One region of the Bacillus sp. 3255 genome, then DNA from elsewhere that is predicted to be linked to it. Evidence: riboswitches for the same ligand, from Rfam matches in the RefSeq annotation. Region 1 holds a riboswitch; each other region holds the start of a gene.
The links. Region 1 has a riboswitch for cyclic di-AMP ahead of J2X61_RS31245 (C40 family peptidase). Riboswitches for the same ligand answer to the same signal wherever they lie in the genome.

Region 1 (5,688 bases):
CACCTGGTCCCATTATCATCACCCCTGCTGTCTATTTGAGGGGAAAAGCATAACGGATCGCCCTGACGACCTCATCCGCCATGTTCATCACCCTGTAAAGCGATGTCGTTTGCAATACACTATATTGTCTCGGTCCGTCCGCATTGACAATAGCGGCAATCGTGAAGTCGCCGACGTGCGGCAGCTCTTTGCCGACCGACTTCCCGGGAGCCAGCGGTTGGTTCGAGACCTGGTACATGCCGACGGAAAGCTTTTGACCTAAGCAAGCATCGATCGCAATGACTACGCTGTCCGGCGGAATTTCCCGCAGCCGCGTGATGATGTTGCTGGCATCGCAGGGCAGCTCGAGCGTCCCTATAACATGCGGGTACCCAAGCTCCGTCAGCTTGCTGCCTACCAGCGGTCCCAGGGCATCGCCCGTCGACCGGTCCGTTCCTATGCAGACGAAGGAGAGCCTGCTTGTTTCAAGCTTCGACGCCGTCCCTACGGCTTTAAGGAATAAGGCGAGCTGGTCGCCATTCATCTTTTTCCAAAACTGCTCTTGGATTTGCTGCCTTTGTTCCACTTCATCATTACCTCCTCTACAAGCATTTCGTAAAATTTCCTCTACATCAAGGATGAATGATATAATGCGGTCAACTTCTATTCTTTCACAAGGAGGTCTATCGTGTCCACTGTCGGTGTTATCGGAATTATGGGCATTTTAACCTTATTCTATTGGCTCTATGTTACTTTGGACGTGCATAGGGGTCTTGAACTCCTGCGCACGCTGCCGCGGGCGGTCAGTATCCCGGACAAGCCTCCGCTTGTTTCCGTCATTATTGCCGCCAAGGAGGAGGAACGCACGATCAAGGAAACCGTTCAGCACCTCCTTTCGCAGCATTATCCGCGTCTTGAGATCATTGCGGTGAACGACCGCTCCCAGGATGCTACCGGCGTACGGCTGGAAGAGCTGCGCAAGTGGTCGGAGGGCAAGAACGAGATTCGCACTAAGCTCCAAATTATCCATATCACGCATCTGCCCGAAGGCTGGTTAGGCAAGAACCATGCCCTGTACCAAGGCTACCTGCAGGCCAGAGGCCAGTATTTGCTGTTTACCGATGCGGATATTTTGTTTGCGCCCGGCACGATTACCGACGCTGTCGCTTATATGAAAGAACACGATGTCCACCATCTCACACTGACCCCGCATATGATAGCCAGGGGCCGGCTGCTGAAGGGCTTCGTCCATTTCTTTCTGTTCTCTTTCTCCTTATTCGTCCGGCCTTGGCGGGCTAATCTCGATAACCCGCGGGAACCGGGTATCGGCATCGGCGCCTTCAATATGGTAAGCCGCAGCGCCTATGAAGCGGTTGGCACCCATCAAGCTATCGCGCTTAGACCCGATGACGACCTGCAATTAGGCATTTCGCTGAAGAAAGCCGGTTTCCGGCAAAGAGTGCTGTCCGCCAGACACCATCTTCAGGTGGAATGGTATCGCTCCTTGAGAGAGGCGGTTATCGGCTTGGAGAAAAACCTGTTCTCCGGCTTTCGCTACAGCTACTTCATCGCCCTGCTGGCCTGCCTCGGACAGCTCGTCTTCTTCATCTGGCCGTGGTTGGGCCTGCTCTTCTTGTGGGACTGGCGCGGAGCGGTTTATGCGGCCACCGTCATTTTGCAGATATGGATGTACCGTAAGTTAATGAGCCGTCTGATGAGCAGTAACGGGGAGGAAGCTTATCTGCTTCCGGTCAGTGCGTCGCTGCTGCTGTACACCATCGTTCGCTCCGTATGGCTGACTTGGCGGCAAGGCGGCATCTACTGGCGAGGAACCTTCTACGCCTTACGCGAATTGAAACGAAACGCCAAATAAGCGTTACTCTATGAGCAAAGCTTACGAATCAGTGCTTACCCGGCTTAGACGGTTTTGACGGCTTCTAATGAACGCGATTCATCCGAACGACCCGATAGTACAGAGGGCTGCCTATCTCGTGCTCCACTTCCAGATATCCTTCTACATGGACATAATCGCCCGTCATGTAGGTCGAGGCATCGGCGGAACTGGTGTGTGTCATAAAGAGGAGAGCGGCCTTCTCATTGCCTATTACAAAGCCTGTTTGTTCTTTGATCTGAAACTTATCCAGCACCGTCCCGTGATGGGATCTGGCGATATGGTGAAATTTCCAGGAACCTTCTTCTTTCGTTAGAAAATAAAGCACGCGATTCTTGAAGCTGTTGCTGAATTCCCGCGTAACCCCAATCATGCAAACCTTCTCGCCCAAGCGCAAATATTCATCGATCACGTAGGATTTCAGACGCAGCCGCTGCACATTTTTGTGTTGAATATAGGCTTCCATCTCTTCGATCGTTCTTTGATCCCGGGGATCCTGTCTCGTCGCATAAAATACTTCTCTAATAAACGTATCCGTTTGCAGGCTTCTGGCTCCCTTGAAATGGTTATACGTGCGGAAAAACTGTTGAATGACCCCCCGGATCTCCTCTGGAATGGCAGGCCCCTTATCCACGGTATACATGCTGTCGGTCTTATTCGAATGTCTTATTTTGTGAAACCAGCTTTTCCAGACACTTAGTTGCATGCGTGCGTGTTCACCCGCTCTCTCTGACTTCCAAACATTTCTTCATTATAGGCTAAAAATCATAAAATTTCGATAAAAATCGCATTTTTTTGCATAAAAAGAAACACCTGCTCCCGATGGCTTTCTTGCGAAAGACGCATGGGAAACAGGTGTTCGTGTCGTTCTTACCTTATAGAACTCTTTTCGCTCCGACGTACCTTGCTTTCCAGTACGAGCTGGATAAGCTGTCCACGGCCACGCCTCTGGAGCTAGTCGCTGAGATGAAGCGGCCATTGCCCAAGTAAATGCCTACGTGATTCACGGTTTTGGAAGCGAAAAACACCAAATCTCCGACCTTCAAATCGGTCACCTGGGTGCCTGCTTCACTGTGCATCTCCGCGGATGTACGCGGAAGCTCAATGCCTTTGGCTTGATATACAAACCTTACGAAACCGGAGCAATCGAATCCGTTCGGCGTCGTTCCTCCCCATACATAAGGCACACCCATATAAGCGTTAGCCGTTTGGATGATTTGCTCATTTACGGGTACGGCGGCAGGCGCGGCTTTCGGAGCCGCTTTCGGAGCCGGCGGCGGCGCTATCCAGGCCGGCTTGTGCGATTGTCCGTCCGTTTCTACAATCGCAATCTGGTTAGGTTCATTCCACTCAATCGGCGAACCGAACGTTTCGGTGATGAAACGCAGCGGAACGTAGGTGTTGCCTTCGTAAACGGTTGGAGCGCTTTCCATGCTGATCTTCTTACTGTTCACGATCGCCTGCTGCTGATCGGTAACCAGCATGATCGACTGCTGCTTATTGACCAGCGTGACTTCGATCTCATTGGCCAGCTTCTCCCAGCTTACCTGATAGCCCAGCTTCTCGGACAACACCCGGAGCGGCACTTGCATGATGCCTTGGGCATCGATGTAAGGCTGCACTTCCGGGAACTTCAGCAGCTCGTCATTGACCTGTACCTTGACAGTACGGTCGGACGGAGCGGCTTGCGAAGCCTCGGCGGCTGGAGCTGCAAACAGAGGAACAGCGGCGCAGAGCAGAGCGCATGAACAAATAAGACGTGATGAAAAAGATTTCAAAGCTTTGCCTCCTTGAAGCCTCCGAGGTTAGTTGACGGGTTCGGGAAGAGGTTTTCCCTAGTGCGCCATGGGCAGCGCTCATTCACCCCAAGTAAAGAAGTCCCCCGTACCGGAGCTTTTGCTGCTCCAGGATTCGGCATTTTTTGTCTATGTTAGACTAGCATAGTTTCCTAGAGAGGTACAACTTTTATGGTGAGGTAAGTTTTACCAATGAAAAGCACACCCAGAACAGCAAAAAGGAGTTAAGCAGAATCGCTTAACCCCTTGCCATTAGTTATAGCCGATCACCGATAATGCGCGGTTGCTGACTGCGCTCAGCTGCTCCAGCTCGGATGCGGATAGCTCGAGCGCTGCCGCGGCAACATTGTTACGGAGATGATGCTCATCCTGCGTGCCGATAATGGCGGAAGTCAGCGCCTCTTGATGAAGCAGCCATGCGATAGCGATTTGCGATACGGTTGCCTGCTTCGCATCGGCCAGCTCTTTCATCAGGGACAGAAGCTCCTTCTCCGCCTCCATGTGCTCGGGCAAGAATAACCGTCTTGTACTACGGAAATCATCCGCCTTGAGCGTTTTGCCTTGAAGATGGAAGGCACCGGTTAGAATCCCCTTCGCGATCGAGCTGTAGCTCATAATGCCGATGCTGTGTTCCTCGCAGAACGGTACAATTTCCGGTTCGATGGCTCTGTGCAGCAAGCTGTATTCCGGCTGGATCACATCGATCTGCGCATAGCTTACCGCTTCCTTCAGCTGCTCCAAGGAGAAATTGGACACTCCGATCGCGCGAATCAAGCCTTCTTCTTTCAGCTTAACGAATTCTGAGAGCGTGTCCTGTACCGGGATTTCAAAAGATGGCCAGTGAATGTAATAAATATCTATGTAGTCTGTTTTCAAGCGCGAGAGACTGTTCTCAGCGGATTTGCGCACATCTTGAGGACTCAAGTTGCTTCTGCTCACCTTAGTCGTGATGATACAATCCTTGCGTATATCGGCCAATGCGGCTCCGACGATTTCTTCCGAGTGTCCGTTCCCGTAGCCTTCAGCGGTATCGAACGTCGTAACTCCCTGCTCGAACGCTTGGCGGATGAGTGCTATGTTGTTCTGATCGTTCGTGAACTCCCATGGGCCGCCGCCCAATTCCCAGCATCCGAAGGTGATGGTTGAGATGTCAAATCCGGCATTTCCTAGCTTTTTCGCTTTCACGTTGCCGACCTCATTTCTTTGAAATAAATTTGCGGTATGAAAATATGTCTGCCTTTGCACACGTTAACATATTTAGTATAACGCTTATGGCCACCATTTGCCAAGAAACCTCATCATGGGTGGTTGAACCCCGGCGGCATTCACTTCGTTCTCCGCTGGAAACGAAAAAAGACCACCCGAAGGTGATCTTTCTCTTGTGAAGCGGGTGATGGGAATCGAACCCACGCTACCAGCTTGGAAGGCTGAAGTTCTACCATTGAACTACACCCGCGAATATTTATCGGGACGACACGATTTGAACATGCGACCCCCTGCTCCCAAAGCAGGTGCTCTACCAAGCTGAGCTACGTCCCGATAATGTGTGAAGCTTGATAGAAATGGCGCGCCCTGAGAGATTCGAACTCCCGACCTTTTGATTCGTAGTCAAATACTCTATCCAGCTGAGCTAAGGGCGCAAATAATGGAGCGGAAGACGGGGATCGAACCCGCGACCCTCGCCTTGGCAAGGCGATGCTCTACCGCTGAGCCACTTCCGCACGGTATGTCTTGCTTCTCGCCCGAGCAACTTTATCTCAGAGGCGACAAGGAATAATATATCAGGAATCGAAGACAAATGCAAATGTTTTTTATTCCCAACGCTTATTTAATAAAAATACCGCCAAAAGGTATCACCTCTTTGGCAATACGCCGCAGCAAACTATCGCTCCTCATATGCTCGTCCAACTTGCGGTCCGGCTTGCATGGCTGCAGCAAAACCCGTCCGTTCCCGGTCATTTCCCAGTGGTAGTTCATATGTTGACTCGCCAGCGTGTTGCCGTATACGCACAGACGAAGCTG
Region 2 (5,688 bases), on a different contig from region 1:
CTTTCGCAGGCGGCTGCTTCTGGTTGATGGAAGAGGTGTTCGAGAAGCTTGACGGTGTGTTAAGTGTTGAAAATGGCTATACGGGAGGTCATACGGAGAATCCCACGTATGAAGAAGTAGGCTCCGGCAGGACAGGACATCTCGAAGCGGTGGAAGTTCGTTATAATCCGGATCAAATTTCGTATGACAACCTGCTGCAAGTTTTCTGGCGAAACGTTGATCCTACGGATGCTAACGGTCAGTTCGCCAACCGCGGCAGCGAATATCAATCCGTCTTGTTCTATATGAACAATGAACAGCAAGCGTTGGCGGAGGCATCCAGAGATGCGTTAGCGGCTTCAGCAAGGTTCGGTAAACCGATTGTAACGAAAATTGAGCCTGCCACGACGTTTTACAAGGCGGAAGAAGAGCATCAAAACTTTTATAAGAAGAACCCGATCGCTTTCAAAATTAATCTGCTCGGTTCCGGCCGCGAGGCAAGCTTAGATCCAATCTGGGGGAGTGACAGGATCGTGAACATGCAGCAAGATGGGGACAAGGAAGCTAAGCTCCAAACACTGACCAAGCTCCAATATGAAGTCACTCAACATGGAAGGGACGAAGAGCCGTTTCACAACGAGTACTGGGACAACCACGAAGAGGGCATTTATGTGGATATCGTGTCCGGCGAGCCGCTGTTCAGTTCCAAGGACAAATTCGATGCAGGTGTGGGTTGGCCGAATTTCACCAAACCGCTGGAGCCCAACAATCTGGTTGTGACGCATAGCGGCGGCTTCTTGTCTGTCGCTCCTGAGGTTAGAAGCAAGAAGGCTGATTCCTTCTTGGGTCACAAGTTCAATAACGGACCCCAACCGGCGGGCGTTCGATACTGTATAAATTCTGCATCGTTACAGTTTATCCCCAAGCAAGCGCTCGAAGACCAAGGCTACGGTGCATATGCCAAGCTGTTTGACTAATCACCCGATTCATTCGGTTTCCATATATACGCGGGCAAGAACATCATCCTACTAATATCATTCTGGAGGGCTAACTATGAGAGAACCATTCGTATTCCATTCGTTTAACAAACAACATGACGCTTTTATTGACCTGGTAAGCAAATGTCCCGCCGAGTTACGCCAAGTTGTGTCTGCAGGCTTTGAAACAAATCTTCTATGGCATGTCGGGCATGTGCTTGTCGTGACGGAGTTCCACGTGTTCGCTCTTGCGGACCTGCCGCAAGTTATCCCGGCTACTTATCAAAATATGTTCGCTTACCGGACCAAAGCTTCGGATTGGACCGAAGAGCCGCCAACCTGGGATATACTTATCGCGCAATTAAAAGAACAGCGTTATTTGATCAATGAGACGTTGAGAGGGAAATTGGAAGTGCCTGTGAAAGAGAACTTTCTGAAAGCGGACAACCGGGGAGAGCTCCTGCTTGCAACCTCCGAGCATTTGGCCACGCATATTGGTGTCGCGTCCGCTATGATCCAGCTTCTGCAAGAAGTCAACCGATCTGCCAGTAGGAATTGAACGCACAACTTAAGTTCCGCCATGAAGAGGCTGCCGCGAGCAGCCTCTTTTTATTTTCGAGCCGCAGACAAGTCAGAAAGGAGAACATGCGGATGCCATCGAAATAGGTAATCAAAGCGATGAGGCAAGAAGCACGCAATTCAAGTTGAAAGCGGTGGGATGCATGATACATAAGGGAATGCGGCATGCTGCAGGTGTGGACGACGATGAATAAAATCATGATGCAGACGTCTTTGTTTTACGCGCTGATCTATATGAGTACCGGTGCTTTCTTCTCCTACATCAGTGTGTATTATACGGAGATCGGGCTTGGGAATTTCGAGGTTGGGATCCTGACCTCAGTCGGCGCCGTTATCGGCTTGATTGCACAACCGCTATGGGGAATTATAAGTGACCGTTCAAGGTACAAAAACAACGTGCTTGTATGCTGCATTCTGCTGGCCGCGCTATCGGTCTGGCTCGTACAGTGGTCCGGCATCTCGTTCGGGCTGCTGCTGCTCGCCATGGTCGTGTTCAGCTTCTTCCAAGTGGCGATTAACCCGCTAAGCGATGCCATTACGCTGGAGCTTTCCTCGAAAGGAATCGTCAAGTTTTCCGGAGTGCGTACATTCGGCTCCGTTGGGTATGCGGTCATGTCCGTATTGGCGGGTTGGATGTTCGCCCGGAATATTCACAGCATCTTTCTCGTAACTTCCGTCGTGATGTTCGTTTCGTTCGTCATATCGCTGCTATTGCCCAAGGTCGAAGGCCATCAGAACGGCAAGAAGAAGGTCAAGGTGACAGAACTGTTCAAACATCGGCCCCTTATGGTGCTATATACGTATGCTTTCATCCTGTCTTCGACGTTAGGGTTCTTCTTCTCATTTCATGCGATCTATAGTCAGGAGCAAGGCGTCAGTATGGAGATCATTGGTCTGGGAATTGCGATCGGTTCGATCAGTCAGTTTCCGTTCATGATTTGGTTCGATTGGATTTTCCGGCGCTTCGGTATGGTCAACATCCTGCTGTTTTCGGGCTTGATTCATGTGATCCGCTGGCTGCTATATGCAACGGCACTGACGCCGCAGACGGTTGTGATCATGTGGGCGCTCCACGGCGGGACGTATATTCTGTTTTACTTGTGCCTCTCGCATTATGTGAACGAGCATGTGATGAAAGAACTGAAGGCAACGGGCCTGATGTTCAATTCGATTATCTTGTTAGGTGCGGGCAAAATTGTCGGCGCCGTGCTGGGCGGATGGTATTCGTCCAGATTTGGCTTCGCCTCGGCGTTCATATTATGCACGGTGCTTAGTTTGGCGGCGACTGCAGCCTTCTGGTGGGTGAGCTTGCGAACCCCGCTGCTGCGGACGTTCGCCAAGGAACGGCACGCACCGTCCGAGAGCGTCTGAGCAGGGCAACACAAGATCATAAGCGGCAGTCCGGGACTAGGTTTTCGTCCTGTGCTGTCGTTTTCTTTTTTTTTGCCGTACGTACAGTGGTTTTCGAAAGTTGCGATTAAAAGAGGTTGACGTGACACCGAATGGTGTCATATAATCAATATGACACTGAATGGTGTCCAATTATAAATCGTCATTTGGCACGTTAAAATAGGAGGAGATCATGAATGAGTAAGATGATCGGTACGGAAACAATCGCGAGAGTAGAAGCAAGACCCGGAGGAAGAAGCATCGGTTATTGGATCGTCACTTCACTGCTGGCAGCATCTATGACGATAAGCGGTATCGGGCAGCTGATGCAGTTAGAGGGGAACCTGGAGCTAGTGGCCAAACTTGAATACCCCGTGTATGTCTTGACGATCCTTGGGATTTGGAAAGTGCTGGGCTCCATCGCTCTCGTCGTGCCGGGTTTCCCGCGGCTCAAAGAATGGGCTTATGCCGGAATCTTCTTCGTCATGACCGGTGCGGCTTTCTCTCATGTGTTTGCTGCCGACTACGGGTTTCCACTTATCCTTCCGCTTTGCTATGCGGCCCTGAATATGGTCTCGTGGGCTTTACGTCCGGAGAACCGCAAGCTTTAAAATGTGTCGGACCAACCGGACTTCCGTTGACGAATACAACATAGTTGTGTAAGATAAAACTACGCTTAATTTCCGGAATCTAACAATTTCGGGAAGCGGGGGAACCAATTTTTTGGGGCGAATCTTTATGTAGGGAACCATCTTTCCCGAGCCCGGCAGCTAACCTCGTCAGCAGTGGATGGGTCAATGATTTACTATGCAAATAATTGCATGTTGACCCGCATGACGGGTCTTTTTATTTGATTAGACCTGTCGTTGAAGGACTAGACCGTACGTTTACGGTTTGCGCCCTCATGCGGGTCTATTTTATTTGTCTACATACGCCCATCCATAGCCATCATGCCGCAAAGGAGGTAATGGGGAATCCGTAATCCCGACAGATCGTTAGTCAGAATCTGAATTTCGAGGAGGATCATCTATGGCACAGCCGAAATATATTACCGATATTGAGAAAATCACGGAAATTCCTGAACAGGAACGAAGGAAGCTAAAAGCAATAACGGAAAAGTTCGTATTTCGTGTGAATGATTATTACTTGAATTTGATTAATTGGTCGGACCCGAATGATCCGATTAAGAAGCTGATCATTCCGAATGAGGGAGAGCTTCAGGAGTACGGACGCTGGGATGCATCCGATGAAGATACCAACTATGTGGTTCCCGGCTGTCAGCATAAATATAGGACGACGGCATTATTGCTGGTTTCTGAGGTGTGTGGAGCTTACTGCCGATATTGCTTCCGCAAAAGACTGTTTCGGCATGATGTGAATGAAGCGATGGCGAATGTCGATCCGGGTATTGCCTATATTGAAGGCCGCCCCGAGATTAACAATGTATTGTTGACCGGTGGAGACAGCTTAATACTCGCGACATCCAAACTAAAGAACATCGTAGAGCGATTGCGTGAAATCGATCATGTGAAGATAGTGCGGCTAGGCTCCAAAATTCCTGTTTTTAACCCAATGCGAATATACGAAGATGATGCCTTGCTTGAACTTATTAAATCCTATTCTACTGTTGATAAACGAATCTATGTAATGGCTCATATCAATCATCCCAGAGAAATTACGAATGAAGCCAAGAAAGCCTTCGATGCCTTACATAATGCCGGTGCAATCGTAGTGAATCAGACGCCGATCCTTAAAGGAATTAATGATGATCCATCCGTGCTCGCGGAGTTACTTGATAAGTTATCGTGGGCTGGCGTTACGCCTTATTACTTCTTTGTTAATCGTCCGGTTGCCGGTAACCGGGAGTTCGTATTGCCTTTAGAGAAGGTTTATCGGTTGGTCGAAGCAGCCAAATCATTAACATCGGGTCTTGGCAAAAGAGTGAGGTTGTCTATGAGCCATACCTCGGGCAAGATTGAGATTCTTGCGATCGAAGGCGGCAAGGCCTACTTGAAATACCATCAATCGCGCGATGAGCAGTATGGGAAGTTCATGATACTCGAATGTCCCCCCGATGCCGCCTGGTTCGATGATTTGCCAGGCAGTGAGAACCTGTGGAAGAAGCCGAGGAAGCTGGCGGAAGACATTATTTCCGTTAATGATCTTCCGGATTTGCCTTGCCGATAAATGTTGAGAGGAGTCCTTCCCTGGAGGGACTCCTCTATTTTGTATGAGAGCTAGCCTCCACCTTCGACACTTCAATTCGGCTTGAGCGGAAATAGGATACGCTATTTCCAACAATCAGGTGGATTTGAGGAATCAGAAGGAAATACAAGCCTTTATTTCACCAATTCTCCTCTCTTCGGGTAGGAAATCTGCGAAATAGCGGATCGTATTTCCCTATCCGTCCCCGACAGGCGGTTTGGGGGCAAAATAACGCACTGTATTTCCGCTTTCGCTGCTTAACCGCGATTAATCGCATCTATCGTCAGACCTCACTTCAGCGGACGGATCCCAACCGCTTCGGCAAGCTTGCTTGCAGATACCCGGTCCGGTCGAATTTCTAGCGTACAAGTCCCTTACAGAGGGGAGGAGGGCGCAGTAATAATAAGGAAGGACCAACCTACGCATAATAGCGGAAAAGGGTTATTTAGGGGGCCTTCATGTTTCACTATTGGCTGGTTCTGCTGGGAATCGCAGTTGCAATCGCGTATGTGGCGGATAAAATAAAACAACCGTATCCAACTTTACTTGTCGTTGCAGG
Region 3 (5,688 bases), on a different contig from region 1:
TAACTAGACCCATGACGATCACAAGCGGCACGGAGGCTTCCATGACGGAGGTTACCGGCAGCCCCGCCGCATCCGCCGTCAGCTTAGGAGCTCCTTGAATAATGTAATCGCCGGAAAGGGCAATCCCGTGACCGAACAAGTTCATCGCCATCGCCGCCCCTAGGGCAGGCAATCCGACGCGCACCGCAACAGGCAGCAGCACCGCACCGATGAGCGCAACGCCCGGAGACGGCCAGAAGAACCAGGAGGTGATCATCATGATGATCCCGATTCCCCAGAACGCTAGTGCCGGCGTCCGCAGAAAACGGGTCAACGGCGCGACCATCGTTTCGTTAATGCCTGTGCGAATGAGCACCCGGCTCATCGCCACGATAATGGAAATAATCATGATTGTTCCCATCAACTCTTTGGTGGCATAGATAAAGCTGTTGAACACCCCTGAAACCGAACCGCTTAATGTCTCTGTCGCCAACAAACCGAGCGCAAAAATACCGACCACACAAATCATCGTGGTGTCTCTGCGCCTGATAAGAAGGGTTAGAATAAAACCAATAAATACTAAATACACCCAATGAATCGGCAATAATTGAATGTCCATCGGGATCACGCATCCTCTCTGCCCACGCAGCGTTTGGGAGTCAGTCCTGCTTCCTGAGAATGACTCTTTGGTGCTACATTGTATGCCGGGCGGAGTCTAGGCGTTCGTGGATTTCGGAGATTAGATGCACCTTGTGGTACAATGGAAGGATCCATTGAATCAGGGAGGGAGCATGCCAGGATGGCTAGAAATCAACGTTTGGTGACGGATACCGATTTTCAGGAGGCTGTGGAGAGAGGGGCCGTCGTCCGCGTGTTCAAAGACGATCATATCGTAGACTCGAATGCAGTCGTCCTGCGTTTTAGCGATAAGACCGTTGTATTGCAGACTCGTGTCGCCGATTTGGCCTATTATGACCGCGATGAATGCGAGTTTTTTGAGATGAAGAAACGGTAGCCTTTGCCTGCGCAATCAAAAAAGGAAGCACATCTCGTGCTTCCTCATTTGTGCTTTCTCCAATCCAGATTGCTCTTCTCGAGCAAATGGCCGAAGTCGTTCTCCAACCGCTTCTCTTCCGCCTTCCGCGCGGCTTCCGCTTCCGCTCTGGCCGCATCTTTGCGCGCCTGCTCCTCCGCTTTCATCTTGTCGGCTTGAGCTTTCAGACCCGCTACGACATCAGGGCTCAGCAAATCTTTGAGTGTCGCTGGTTTATCTTGCACGCCGGTCTCGGATGCGCCGGACGACCATTTCTTTTTCGCCATAAAAGGTTCACCTCTGTTCCTAATTCTGCATCAGCAATCCCTTTTATTGTACACCTCTACTCATGCAAATGATAGGGCACCGTCGCGACGACGATATCTTTGTCAGCTTGCAGCTTGGAGCGGATCCGTGCGGCGGACTGGTTGTGAAGCAGGCGATGCCACCACTTCTTGGGCATGAATTGCGGCAGGATGACCATGATCGATTGCTTTTCCGATACGTGCGTGTCAATCCGTTCAATGAACTCAGCCAGCGGCTTCAAAATGGTGCGGTAGCGCGACTTGAACACAACGAGCCGGACGCCGGGGTCCCATTTGTCCCATTTCTCCTGCATCGCTTCCTCTTCCTCATCCGAGAACGCCACGTAGAAGGCAATCACGTTCGGTGACAACGATTTGGCATAATTCAGAGACTGCGCAACCACGCGGTGAATGCCCGCGACAGGCACGATGATCAATGATTCCTTCGTACATACGCGCTCCTGTGTGATGTCGATACGCAGCTCTTTGGCCACGACATCGTAATGGTTGCTGATCTTGGTAATGCCCCATAGCAGCAGCGGCGTCACAAGAATGACAATCCACGCGCCTTCGCTGAATTTGGTTATGCAGAACACGATCAAGACGGCGAACGAGACGAGCCCACCCAAGCCGTTGATGGCGAATTTACCCAGCCAGCCGGCCGGACGCTCTCTGAACCATTTGCGGACCAGACCGCTCTGGGCCAGCGTGAACGACAAGAATACGCCAATCGCATAAAGAGGAATAAGTGCATCGGTTTTTCCTTTGAATATAATAAGCAAAATGCTTGCCAAAACGCCTAATGTAACAATCCCATAATGAAACGACAGCCGGTCTCCCCGGTAAGAGAACATGCGCGGGAAGTTTTTGTCCTGCGCCATGATGGACGCCAGTATCGGAAAGCCGTTGAAGCTCGTGTTTGCTGCCAGCACCAGAATCAGCATCGTGCCGATCTGCGTTGCATAATACATCGCCCCTCTGCCGAATGCCTGCTCCGTCACCATCGATAAAACCGATGTGTGGCCGTGCGGGTCGGGTGCGATCCCATAACCCAAGCTCAGCAAGGTGACACCGCCGAATATGACAGCCAGCAGCGTACCGAGCGAAGCCATCGTTTTCTTGGCGTTTTTCACGGAAGGCGTCCGGAAATGCGGCACCGCATCGGAAATCGCCTCAATCCCCGTGACCGCGGAGCAGCCGGAGGAGAACGCTTTGAGAATAACGAACAACGTTAATGAACTCGTCATGGAGCTGGGGACGATTTGGATCGGATGCGTATTCAACGAACCCGTCATCATATCGAAAATCCCTTTGCCGATAAGCAGCAAAATACACAAAATAAAAAAGTACGTCGGTATCGCGAATACCGTCCCCGACTCGGACGTCCCGCGCAAGTTCAGCCACACCATCAGCCAGACGAGAGCCAGCGCGATCGGGACGATATAGGGCACCGTAGACGGAAAGGCCGACGTAATCGCCTGCACGCCTGCCGAGATCGAAACGGCAACCGTCAACGTATAATCGATCAGCAAGGAAACGCCTGTGAGCCTGCCCCACATCATGCCCAGATTCTCCTTCGCCACCATGTAAGCCCCGCCACCCATCGGGTAGGCTTCAATCACTTGGCGATAGCTGAGTACAAGCAGCATAATTAAGGCGATAATCGAGATCGCGATCGGCAGGGAGAAGGCAAATGCTGCGACCCCGACCGTCGCCAGCTCGAGCAAAATTTGCTCCGTACCGTAGGCCACGGACGACAGGGCATCGGACGAGAGGATCGGCAGCGCCTTCCACACCTGCATTTTTTCGGATTCCAGCTCATCGGACTTCAGCGGTTTACCGAACATAATCTTCTTCAATGAATCACTTGTCATGCTGCGAAATTCCCCCAAATAACCTGATTTCAACTTCAATGTCTGTTTTTGGACGCAAAAAAACACAAGGATAGACCTTGTGTTTGGGATCACATGTTCTCCTTTCTCACGATCGCTTACGAGGTTAGCTGCCGGGTTCGGGCTGCGAGAAAACTGCCCTAAAAGTTACGCCATGCCAGATGACGCGCACCTTATTCACCCCGTTGAAACCTGTGGTTCCCCCGCTTCTCCGGTTAGAGAATTAAGCGAAATATTCAACTGTATATTGTACGTTGTTGATACTACTCTCTTATCGAGACATAGTAAAGGATGGAATAAACCTAAAAAGGTCGACTCCATCCTCTCATTCATTTGATAATTCGCTTACAATTAATCTTATCTTTCATTTTCTTTGATTTTCAGGCGTATCGTCGGCGTACGTATATTTTTAGGTTTAAGGACCTAATTAATTTCTAACATGATGCTTACGCGTCGCTTGTTTTTGCTTGAATATCATTTTCTTCCACACAAGCGGGAGTCCGCCAATCAGGAACAGATAGCGGGCATCGATCAACTTTTTGAGGAACGCGGCGAATTTGCCCTTCACTTTCTTCACCTTCAGAATCCCGACCGCATCGCCGCGGCCCAATGAAGCGACAGTTCCTTTGTAATCATAAGCAAAATGACGCAAGGGCTTTCCACGCAAGCTGTTGATTATATTTTTGGCCGTGTTGCAGCCTTGTTGGACCGCGATTTGGGCGTTCGCCGGGTAGGGCGTCCCTTCCGGACTCATCACAATCGAGCAGTCTCCCGTAATGAACACCTCCGGATACTGAATGGAGCGCAAATAGTCGTCTACCTTCACCCGGCCGCGCTGCACGTGAAAACCAGCCGCCTGGAGCAAGGAGTTTCCACGGACCCCACCCGACCAGATTACTGTTCCGGCACGGATGAATTCGCCGTCTCCGAGCAGGACGCCGTCCGGTTCGCATGCTTTGATCGCCGTTGACAATCTATACTGAACCCCTTTGCGCCGCATGACTTCCATGCCGTATTCCACCAGATCGTTCGGAAGTCCCGGCGGCAGCGCGGTAGGCGAAGCTTCCACATTCATGATTCTCACAAGCGAAGGATCGACATCGAACGTCTGGCAAAGCACGGGAATGCGGTCGGCCAACTCTCCGACGAATTCCGTCCCCGTGAAACCGGCCCCCCCCACAACGAAGGTCAAATATTCCTTATGCTTGGAGTCCAGTTTGTACTTCGCAAACATGTATTGAATATGCTGGCGAATGAATCGCACGCTGTTAATGCTGTTAATCGACATGGCGTGCTCGCGCAGCCCCGGAATCCCGAAGGTTTCCGTCTCACTTCCCAAACCTATCACCAGATAGTCGTAAGACAGGACATGGTCGGGGAGAACAATTTCCTTCTCCTCCAGCTTAATCTCTTGAACCGTCCCTTTCACGAACTGAATTTTCCGTTCATCGATCAAATCCTTGATCGCCACACGCGCATTCTCGTGATGATCGGTCCCGGCAGCCGGCATATGCAGATGGGTCGTCATGTAATGATAATCGTGCTTGTTCACCAGGGTAACGTCAGCTTCGTCCGCCTTGATCTGCTTCTGCAGTCGGATCGCCGTCACTAGTCCGCCGTAGCCTGCCCCCAGGATCACGACCTTCGGTTTCTTGTTCATACCATTCACTCCTCCGATTAACTCTTCTTTGCTCTATGAATAGATAGGCTGATGAAACGATGGACCAAACCTGCCGACCTGTGTTGGATGCGCGTTGGGTTAGGAATTCTCGTTCATTGGAGAAAATTGAATTGGATGGTATGGGACGAGTTAGGGTGAGTGCGGCAAGTTATTTGTGAAAAAAATCACATTCATGTTCGTGTTACGCGGCTGGTTTGGCTCTACTTAAAGTATATGGCTTTGCGTACGAAAAATCACCATAACTTTACCCAGCAGCATAAAAAGAAACATCCGCGGAGAAACGGACATGTGCGGCAGCTCTCTTCAACCTTAGCCGGCTAACGGACAGAGCAGCTGCTAGCTGGCAAATGGAGACCAAGAGCTCTGTAGTCCGTTAGATTTGGCGAGAATGGCGGCTGTTGGACAGGCAATCAACGGCTGGGCTCGGGTCCCCCGCCGGCTCTTGCTTTATCCTGCAGCCGGCGCAGGCGATAGCTGTTCATGCCCGCCACGCCCAGCTCCTCCAGCAGGCCGAAATTCGCCCAAGCTCCTACGACGGCGCCTATGCCGGGGACAAGCTGAAGCATTTTGCGGAAATCGATCGTATCGCGGTACTCTTGCTGGAGCTGCAGCCAATCCACTTGATTCGTATAATCTTCAGCAGGGGGCAAAGAGCCGGCAACCGTATGCCAGTTCCGGATCGTCTCCAGCAGATCGGGCTTCTTCGGCGGACTGGAGAAGGCTAGCTGAAACACATACAGAATAAACAACCGCTCTCTGTAGTCCTTGGTTGAATAGCCATAAGCATGCGCCAGCTCA

Region 2: another riboswitch for cyclic di-AMP. It lies ahead of J2X61_RS13490 (KamA family radical SAM protein); the one in region 1 lies ahead of J2X61_RS31245 (C40 family peptidase).
Region 3: another riboswitch for cyclic di-AMP. It lies ahead of J2X61_RS14115 (APC family permease); the one in region 1 lies ahead of J2X61_RS31245 (C40 family peptidase).

The regions. Positions count from the first base shown of each region.
Region 1 covers NZ_JAVDUS010000026.1:3,606-9,293, reverse strand. The annotation lists gene J2X61_RS31265 (ABC transporter ATP-binding protein) at 1-19, opposite strand, end outside; gene yyaC (spore protease YyaC) at 32-523, opposite strand; gene J2X61_RS31255 (glycosyltransferase family 2 protein) at 668-1,852, shown strand; gene J2X61_RS31250 (hypothetical protein) at 1,917-2,576, opposite strand; gene J2X61_RS31245 (C40 family peptidase) at 2,746-3,648, opposite strand; cyclic di-AMP (ydaO/yuaA leader) riboswitch at 3,650-3,797, opposite strand; gene J2X61_RS31240 (aldo/keto reductase) at 3,919-4,851, opposite strand; tRNA gene J2X61_RS31235 (tRNA-Gly) at 5,052-5,122, opposite strand; tRNA gene J2X61_RS31230 (tRNA-Pro) at 5,132-5,205, opposite strand; tRNA gene J2X61_RS31225 (tRNA-Arg) at 5,230-5,306, opposite strand; tRNA gene J2X61_RS31220 (tRNA-Gly) at 5,313-5,387, opposite strand; gene J2X61_RS31215 (AIM24 family protein) at 5,491-5,688, opposite strand, start outside.
Region 2 covers NZ_JAVDUS010000007.1:315,704-321,391, forward strand. The annotation lists gene msrA (peptide-methionine (S)-S-oxide reductase MsrA) at 1-956, shown strand, start outside; gene J2X61_RS13475 (DinB family protein) at 1,033-1,515, shown strand; gene J2X61_RS13480 (MFS transporter) at 1,701-2,906, shown strand; gene J2X61_RS13485 (DoxX family protein) at 3,122-3,535, shown strand; cyclic di-AMP (ydaO/yuaA leader) riboswitch at 3,588-3,725, shown strand; gene J2X61_RS13490 (KamA family radical SAM protein) at 3,954-5,111, shown strand; gene J2X61_RS13495 (cation:proton antiporter) at 5,588-5,688, shown strand, end outside.
Region 3 covers NZ_JAVDUS010000008.1:106,018-111,705, forward strand. The annotation lists gene J2X61_RS14100 (hypothetical protein) at 1-598, opposite strand, end outside; gene J2X61_RS14105 (hypothetical protein) at 779-994, shown strand; gene J2X61_RS14110 (YqkE family protein) at 1,039-1,299, opposite strand; gene J2X61_RS14115 (APC family permease) at 1,356-3,191, opposite strand; cyclic di-AMP (ydaO/yuaA leader) riboswitch at 3,290-3,449, opposite strand; gene J2X61_RS14120 (NAD(P)/FAD-dependent oxidoreductase) at 3,637-4,869, opposite strand; gene J2X61_RS14125 (EcsC family protein) at 5,301-5,688, opposite strand, start outside.